Regions from separate parts of the Sphingobacterium sp. NGMCC 1.201703 genome, predicted to be linked through region 2. Evidence: riboswitches for the same ligand, from Rfam matches in the RefSeq annotation. Region 2 holds a riboswitch; the other holds the start of a gene.
What was found. A riboswitch is a leader RNA that binds a small molecule or an ion and turns the genes downstream of it on or off. The one in region 2 is predicted to bind thiamine pyrophosphate.
Positions count from the first base shown of each region.

Region 1: linked by a shared signal. The riboswitch ahead of thiM (hydroxyethylthiazole kinase) and the one ahead of ACK8HY_RS06555 (Crp/Fnr family transcriptional regulator) in region 2 are both predicted to bind thiamine pyrophosphate.

Region 1 is NZ_JBLOHD010000001.1:690,938-695,666, reverse strand. Features, by position in the region: gene ACK8HY_RS02715 (VanW family protein) at 33-875, shown strand; TPP riboswitch at 1,050-1,142, shown strand; gene thiM (hydroxyethylthiazole kinase) at 1,222-2,025, shown strand; gene thiE (thiamine phosphate synthase) at 2,015-2,647, shown strand; gene thiD (bifunctional hydroxymethylpyrimidine kinase/phosphomethylpyrimidine kinase) at 2,644-3,486, shown strand; gene tenA (thiaminase II) at 3,470-4,123, shown strand; gene ACK8HY_RS02690 (GIN domain-containing protein) at 4,348-4,729, shown strand, end outside.
Region 2 is NZ_JBLOHD010000002.1:286,614-291,342, reverse strand. Features, by position in the region: gene ACK8HY_RS06560 (SusC/RagA family TonB-linked outer membrane protein) at 1-1,223, opposite strand, end outside; TPP riboswitch at 1,792-1,885, shown strand; gene ACK8HY_RS06555 (Crp/Fnr family transcriptional regulator) at 2,089-2,706, shown strand; gene ACK8HY_RS06550 (MBL fold metallo-hydrolase) at 2,760-3,440, shown strand; gene ACK8HY_RS06545 (hypothetical protein) at 3,510-4,463, opposite strand.

The sequences.
Region 1 (4,729 bases), on a different contig from region 2:
TAGGAGGAAGCAATACACATTATTCGTCATTAGTGAAAGAACGGAAATTAATAAGTCAACGTCACCCTTTACTGTATTTTCTCGCTGTTTGGGCGAGAAGGACACAAAGAAAAGCCATTTGGTTATTGGATAATAAAAAGTACACAAAAACCAAATCTACAACAGCGCTGCAGTATCGCATCAAAAAACACCAGTCTGTTTTATTAAAAAAGCTGGGGGAAAACAATATGCAGCTGCAGATCAATAAAGTGACCAATCTAAAGATTGCAGCAAAGCAGATCAATGGTGTACTGATCCACCCCGGCGAAACTTTTTCATTCTGTAAACTAGTCGGTCAACCCACACGAAAAAAGGGCTATCTTCCAGGGATGGAATTGTCTTTTGGTGAAGCCCGGGCAGGTATCGGTGGTGGAATCTGCCAGATCTCCAACCTGATCCATTGGCTTGTTATCCATAGCCCACTGACAGTCACGGAGCGTTATCACCATTCTTTTGATCCGTTTCCCGATGATGGGCGTGTATTACCTTTCGGAAGCGGTGCAACAGTGTTTTACAATTATCGGGACTATCAATTTACCAACAATACACCCTATACGTTTCAGATTAATCTTTGGTTTACCGAAAAATGTCTTGAAGGTGAGCTCCGGATCGATCAGGAGCTCGATTTTGCCTATCACGTCATTGAAAAAGAGCATCAATTCCTTAAGATAGGTGATCAATTCTATCGAAAAAATGAAATCTGGCGGGAAAAATTCCTGAAATTTCAGGGTGGAAAGGTTGTTGATACGGAACTCCTGACGAAAAATTTTGCCCGCGTCACTTATAGCCCACCTGACTACACGGAATTGCCAACTGAAGATAATAAAAGTTTCTAGCAATTAAGCTAACTACGAAAGATCATTTTGACATCATCCTCTGCTCATTGTCGGCTCAATCTATTTCCCTACTCATACTGAAAATGTCGGTCAAATCGCTCGCAGTCATTTTTACTATTCCGGGACCGAATAAAAACAGGGGTTATAAAAAGTCCTTTTTTTTGTCTAAATTTGATATGGCTTTGGGGGTATTCTGTATAGAATTGAGATAGTCCCTTCGAACCTGATTCGGTTTATACCGGCGTAGGGAAAAGCAACCGCTTAGGTATATTGAAATATACCGGACAGCCCATCTGTCTCATTTCTTCCTGTCAAAGCCACGTACAAACATAGCGAACAAAAAGGAATGGAAGATTTAATTATCGATCTGTTAGCACAGGTCAGACGACAAAAACCACTTGTACATAATATTACGAATTTGGTGGTGATGAATAGCACCGCCAATGCGCTCCTTGCTCTTGGAGCTTCCCCAGTCATGGTTCACAGTCCATCCGAAGTGCGCGAGGTTGTTGACCTTGCCCAGTCATTGGTCCTCAACATCGGCACATTGAGTGAACTTACCGCCGAGTCCATGCTTGTAGCGGCAGAACATGCCAATAACATTGGCCGCCCTTGGGTGTTGGATCCAGTAGGCGCGGGAATATCCGCTTTTCGCAATGACTTACTGGCAAATCTCCTGGAGTTAAAGCCCACTGTGATACGGGGAAATGCATCAGAGATCATGAGCCTCTACAATTTCAACGAGGTCAATACCAAAGGTGTAGACAGCACTGCAGACAGCAAAGCTGCTATTGGCTTTGGTAAAGCATTACAAGAACAATTAGGATCTATCATCTGCATCTCCGGAAAGGTAGACTATATCCTGTCCGAACAGCATACCGCAGAGGTACACAATGGACACCCCTTGATGACCCAGGTTACCGGACTCGGTTGTAGCGCGACGGCACTCATCGGCGCATTTTTAGCAGTCACAGACCATCCTTTTGAAGCCGCGACCGCCGGTGTCTCCCTTTTGAGCTTAGCAGGTGAACTGGCAACAGCGCGATCCGCTGGTCCGGGTTCCTTACAGATGCATCTCTATGATGAGCTCTATCTGCTGAATGAAGAGCGTATCCGGATGCATCTCAACTTGAAGCATTATGGCAATTAATCCTCTATTTCCTTACCCCTTGTATCTGGTGATCTCCGAACGGGACTGCTACCCAAACCCTTGGCTCCATGTTGCCGAAGAAGCCATAATCGGCGGTGTGGATATTATTCAGTTGCGCGAAAAGAACGAAACGCCGACAGGCTTTCTGGAAAAAGCCAAGAAGCTAAAAAAGCTTACCGATCGTTACGGAATCCCTTTAATCATCAATGATGCCGTGGATATTGCGATTGAAATCGAGGCCTGGGGGGTGCATGTCGGACAAAATGATCGTCAACCTCTAGCAATAAGGGAAAAATACGGACATCGTCTTCAAATTGGCTGGTCGCTGGAAGTTCGGATACAACTTGACAGCAAACAGATGGCCGCTGTAGACCACCTTGGTATAAGCCCAATTTTTCCAACAAAAACAAAAACAGACACCATTACAACCTGGGGAATCAGTGGACTGGCTGAGTTACGTGATCTAACTGAAAAGCCCTTGATCGCCATCGGAGGCATGAACCTGGATACCAGCACAAGTGCCTGGCTGGCTGGCGCAGATTCCATTGCGGTCGTCTCGGCAATTTGCCAAAGTAAAAATCCAAGAAAGCATAGCGCCCAATTAAAGGAATTATTAACATGAACATAACGAAAAAATATACAGTGCCCACTGTACTGAGCATAGCGGGGTTTGATGGCAGTGGCGGAGCCGGTATCCAAGCCGATACGAAAACTATATCAGCCATTGGATGTTATGCCATGAACGTCTTAACGGCATTACCCGTGCAGAACACGCAAGGGGTACGAAATATTTACGAGATACCGACCCAAGCAGTACGTGAGCAATTGGATGCGATCTTCGATGATATTTATCCCGATGCGATCAAAATCGGGATGGTTCACACGGTTGAACTTGTCGAACTGATCAGCAGCTATTTGAAGGAATACCGTGGAACAATTGTCTTTGACCCCGTGATGGTGTCGACAAGTGGTCACAAGTTAATCCATGATGATACAATTCAAGCTTGTGTTGATCTACTTTTTCCAAAAGCCTCGGTTATCACGCCCAACCTGGATGAAGTCAGTGTACTTGTCGGAAGGACTATAGCTAAGGTCGAAGAAATGGAAAAAGCGGGCATTGAACTTCTTGAAAAAGGATGTCAGTCAGTGCTTATTAAAGGCGGACACCTTCAAAGTAGCGAGCTTACCTCTCTCCTCTTTCAGCAAAACGCATCAGCATTGGTATTTAAATCACAAAAAATTGACAGCAAAAATACACATGGATCCGGCTGCTCTCTTTCTTCCGCAATAGCGAGCCAATTAGCGCAGCAATTTCCCCTTGCTGAGGCCGTCGCTACCGCTTTAGATTATGTCCATGAGGCAATCAAAGGAAGCAAAGATCTCGTTATCGGCAAAGGAAATGGGCCACTTAATCATTTCCACAACCCTATTAAACTTATTTTTCATGAAATGGAGCGATAAAGCCTGGAATGCTATAAGACCAATTTATGCTGATATCCTAGCCATGCCTTTTATTTCCGAACTGAGCAATGGCAGTCTACCGCTGGACAAATTTCAATTTTATATGCGTCAGGATGCTTTCTATCTGGAGGAATTTGGACGTGTTTTAGCTTTCATAGGTGCAAAGAGTGCAGACAATCAACAAGCCCTGGATTATTTTGAATTTGGACGCAATGCCCTTATCGTCGAAAAAGCGCTCCATGAAAACTATTTTAAAGAATTTGGTCTGGACCCGGAAGACGACAACAAGATAGAACCCGTTTGTCACCATTACGTACACTTTTTAAAAAGTGTAGCTGCCTTTGAACCTATTGAAGTCGCTATGGCCGCGACTTTACCCTGCTTTTGGATTTATAAAGAAGTTGGCGACCACATCGTTTCGATCGCCAGTGGTGACCACAACCCCTATTCCAAATGGATCGAAACCTATAGTGGTGAGGACTTTGCCGAGGGTGTGAACAAAGCCAAAAATTACGTCGATCAAATTTCTGAACAAACTACTGCAACAAATCGGGAGAAAATGCGACAAGTATTTATAACAGCTTCCCGATTGGAATATCATTTCTGGCAGGCAGCTTACGACAAGAGCATGTGGTAACCGCAAAAACAACGGTTAAATTGTTCGATAACGAACAGCAGTTGTTCAAAAATGGGCAATAGAAAAAACGTCTAAAAGCAAAAAGAGCTATTTATAAACGATTTACATGGTTTTTAAATTTTGGCACCACTATTATAGATGTAAGCAAGGAAATGAGGCTGTTTTCAGAAATAAAAACAAAAATTATCATAGCATAAAATTAAAAACTACTAATAGACAAAACCATGAAAAGAATTTTAACTATCGCCTTTATTTCATTTTTATATGTAGCTCAGGCCCAAGAACGTGAAACCCGTAAGATTTCAGCTCCCGACGGCATTTCGGCAGCCACTTCGCTACGTGTTGACTATGTTCACTCCAACCGCAATGAAGTTGTTGTTGAAGCGGACAACGCAGAGCATCTATCGCTGATCGAAACCAATGTAAAAAATGGCGTATTACATGTACAATATAAACGGAATTCGCAGATCAGAAATGCGAGGAACAACCGTGTAACGGTATATTCGAGTAAAATTCCGACAAGTTTTTCGGCCTCATCCAGTGGCTCTATTTTCACCAACGAAACCATCAAGGCAAACAAAATATCTGTCAACGTTTCTTCATCGG
Region 2 (4,729 bases):
TCGGAGAAATATTCGAAATTTTTGTACTTCTCAAAATCCTGCCCCCGTGGAAACAGGTATAAGCCCGCTATTGGACTGAAGTACAGCCCTGAGGAAGGGCGATTATGAATATTCTGACGCGAATACATCAAGCTTCCGTCAAAGAAGAGCTTATTGTCAAAGAAATTCATCGAATTTCGAAAGGTTGCGCTATGCTGTTTAAAGGTGTTGGTTGGCAGTATCCCCTTGTTGCTGGTGTTGGCATAGGAGAAATAATTCTGTATGCGATTGGTTCCACCGCTCAGCGCCAGGGTATTGATAAAGGTTGTACCAGTATTGTAGAAATCTTTTACAGGATCAGCAAAATTACCTTTTTCACCCCAGCTTTCCTCGCTGGAAGGGGTGGTCTGTCCATAGCGGTATTGCAATTTGGGCAGGTAAAATGCTTTGTCAGCCGTGAATCCACTGGAGAGGTCAATTTTCAGATTTCCTTCGGCACCCTTTTTTGTGGTGATCATAATGGCACCATTAGCCCCTTGGCTACCGTACAATGCCGATGCAGACGCACCCTTCAATACGTTGATGGCGGCGATGTCATCCGCATTTAAGGTGCTCAGGATATCCCCACGGTCGGTACCTCCGCCAAAGGCGCCTGAGTTGCCACTACCGTCTGTATTTGTGATTGGGAGACCGTCAATAACATACAAAGGCTGGTTGTTGCGGTTTGATTTAAATCCGCGTAGTACAATGTTTACGGATCCGCCCATACCCGATGAACTGCGATTGATCTGCACACCCGAGACTTTACCGGTCAGGTTGTTCATGGGATTGACATCTTTCACCTTGGTCAGTTCGTCACCTTTTACGACCTGCGTCGAGTAGGTCAGGCTCTTGGCTTTACGCTGAATACCCAGCGCAGTGACCACGACAGTCTCTAGGGCAGACGATTTGCTTGTCATTTTGATGGTGATGTCGCTTTCTTGTGCCGTTACGGTACGTCTTGCATCTTCATAACCCACCAGTGTAACCAGTAGTTTGACTGCGCCCTGCGGTACATTTAATGTAAATTTCCCCTGATCGTCGGTGGAGGTTCCGATGGAGGTAGATTCTAGCCGGATCGTTGCACCTCCCAAGGGGGCATTGGTGGCGAGGTCCACAAGGCTTCCTTTTAGCATGCGTTGTTGACCATGGGCCAGTGGGACGATCACTAGCCATAGAAGTAAAAAAGACAGAATTTTACTCATAATCATGTAATTAAAAATTGGTTAAAAATAATGTTTGACCCAAGTAGATGAAGATCCAAACGCCGACAAGCCGAATCAACTTTAGCATTGTTTATATAAATGTAAAGGAAAAGTTACGAAATAAAAAGACTTTTTTTTAAAATTTTTATAGGAATGTAATTGTCTGATAATTAGTTGTATATGTGGTTTTGAAATAAGTGGTTACTATCGAATGAGCTGGCAAGGGAGTAAAGAGAGCCTATATTTGCGTGAAATTGGCTCCATCCGACGATAGTCTGGGAACAAGGAGTGTGCTTACGTATCTCAGTCGATATACCAAAGCGTCTTTTGTGAGTCGTCACATTCGATTTTAGCTATAGATTTAACTAATGGCTTTATCGATATCCTGATGTCATACAATCAGGAAAAGCTCCAAGAGCTTTTGCGACAACTTCTATTCTTAGAAAAAAAGGAATTACATCAGTTCCATTTTAAAGAATAATATAACCTTCACCAACACTAGGTTGAAAAACGTTTAAATTATTTAACATAGCTAAAACTAAAAACCGCTAGCTGTTGTCCTATTATTGGAAGCATTTAGGGGTGGTTTGAAAAAATCTGAGAATATACCCATAGCACCTGATCCAGGTAATGCTGGCGAAGGAAAAATGTTTCCTGGGGCTTTGGTTAAGACCAAGGCCCTTTTTTTATCGTTTCATTACCAACGTTTAAGCAAACCTAATGTTTCATGCATAACGAAGGCTTTCGGGTAGGAAGGTCGTTGCGGTATAATTTTTAACGATCGGTGTGGATTCCATTGCCTGACTATTCCCAAATTAAGAAATATATGTACATTTAAATGTGAAAATACGACTAGACAGTCAAAATGAAATTAAAAGAACGGAAAGATAGTCCAATGACTGACACACTCAAAAAATACCTGTCCTTAACCGGAGCCCTTACAGACGAGGAGATCAACTTTTCTGCGGATTTCTTCAAACCTATCAGCTTGAAGAAAGGTGATTTTTTTATTAAAGAGGGTGATACCTGCCGTTATATTGGATTTATTGTCCGAGGTGCTGTAAAGGCATATGCTATTGACAAAGAAGGAAAAGAAAATATAACCTGCTTCAAGTTTGAAAATGAATTTGCCACCTCATTTTCGGAATTTGTGGCGCAGGAAAAATCCAGAAGGAGTATCAGGGTGATCGAAGATAGCATCATCTATGGGATAAGCCATCCCGACTATCTGAATCTGCTTGGTCAGGTTACCGCCTGGAACAATATTATAAAATCGGTGATAGCGCGGGAGTATAGCCAAAAGGAGCTTTACCTGCTGAATTACAACAATCGGTCGGCTTTGGATAAATACCGTCATGTCTTGACGAACGAACCGATGCTCATCCGGCGTGTAGCCACACAAGATCTAGCATCGTACCTAGGTATTACGCAACGTTCGCTTACCCGGGCCAAGGGGCAATTGCACCGATCCAAGGAATTATAGGACAAATGTCCTTATGCCGTCCGGATCAGCGATGTAGATTTGCACAAAAAAATATGTTACGTCACATCGCTCCCGAGGTGGTTCAGATTTCACTGATGCCTCGAAACAGTATCAACTGCTATATTATCGAAGGTGTATTGGTCGACTCCGGAATACGGAGTTCGTATGCCACTGTCAAGAAAGCGCTCGAGGAACTACCCGTTTATCAACATGTCCTGACACACGCACATGCAGATCATCAAGGCTGTAGCGATCAGCTATGTGATGAATTCGCAATACCCCTGCTCTGCCATCCCAACGAAGTGTTTCGGGCTGAAACGGGTATGGTTACCAAAGCCTATCCAAGACCGCAACATTGGATTGCAAAACTTCAACAAAAGTATTGGGCAGGTCAGGGACATAAAGTCCAACGGACAATTGTTGAAAACGACATGATCGGAAACTTTCGGGTCATTGAGACACCCGGACATTCAGCAGGTCATATCTCTTTATTCCGAGAGCGGGATGGTGTACTGATCATCGGAGATGCGGCAGTCAATATGAACCTGCTCACGACGGCAGTCGGACTACGGCTGCCGCCAGGTCTATTCACCACGGATCAGCAACGCAATATCCAATCGCTACAGAAGCTGGCCAAACTGAAGCCTGCCATCATCTGTTTCGGCCATGGACCGGTCATGATCAATAAAAGCGGGACGTTTGAGCAATTTGTGGCTAAATGCAGCGAGCTTTAATACCAATGGAGGAACATCCTTCTTCCAGACCAGCTTTACGCTGGATGACCATACCTTGAATGGCTTCTCTCATCTCTTTGCCTGAGTGACTGTTTTGATTTCATCTAACTTGATTTTGTAGGTGTGATAAAACGGAACGAAACTATTCGTTAACGTTTCATTTAGGAACTCAAGTTCGCCGTCAAAATAGTTAAAGATTTGAGGGATATAATTGGGGTTGTCAACGATAAAGCGATCTGTATTTTTTAAAAATTCATTTTCTAATTCAATTTCAATATTGATATTGACAATATTTTTGAGTTGATAAAGCCCCAAAAGAAATATTGGAACGGATTTATTCAAATTAGCATCTCGGTACCAGCCCGAGGATAGCCATTGGCATCTATTATACAACTGTTCCATTTCCGCAAAGTTAGTTTTGCATAGCTTGTCATCTTCTGTCGTCAATCCGTATAGATATTGTAAGAGAGCCCTATCAAATTTTGATGAAACTTCACCAATAAATTTTGAATATTGTTCGAGGGTCAGCGTTTTTAAATCGGGATTGGTCAAAATTGTTCTGAGTAAGTTCCCGCTCAATAGAAGCGTTGTATCATAAAATACATTCGTATTAAAGCCTAAAGACTTGGGATATTCTATATCCCGCAGTGCAATATCATTATTGATTAGACTTTCGACTACGTTCCAGTCATTAGCTCCGGGAATATACGCCCTTTGGAGAGACCTTAACCGCGAATAAGTAAATACGCCATTTAACAAATGACTATAATCGTTTTGAACGATAGCATGATAAATTGACACATTTAATATCGCCAGTATTGCATCATTGTTAAGGTTCATAAAAAACAATTCTTCGATGGACAGTTTATGATACTGTCTTCCCCAGGCATTAGAATTAAACAAATCTCGATAACCATTCCCTGATGCAATCCGAACTCGATTTAATGATTTTTTTAACGATTGCTGTATCTCATCAAAATTTTGATAGATCGCATTACTAAAATTCTTTTCAATCTTTTTCATTGGTCAAATTATCTATAGATGTTTCGACGTTTCACTCAAATGTTCCATTTCACTTCTTTTATTATCCAGTTCCAATGAAATAGCAACGATACATCATTAGAACTGATCGAAAGTATAGGACCTCAATTAAATATATACGATAATTCTGGGATATTCTGACACGATTTATTATTCGCCCTTGATGGCTTTATATTTGTCTACCTGACAGGGGATGACGTACGGCACCAATACCCGAATTCGCAAGTCTTCATTTTTAACCCAGCTGT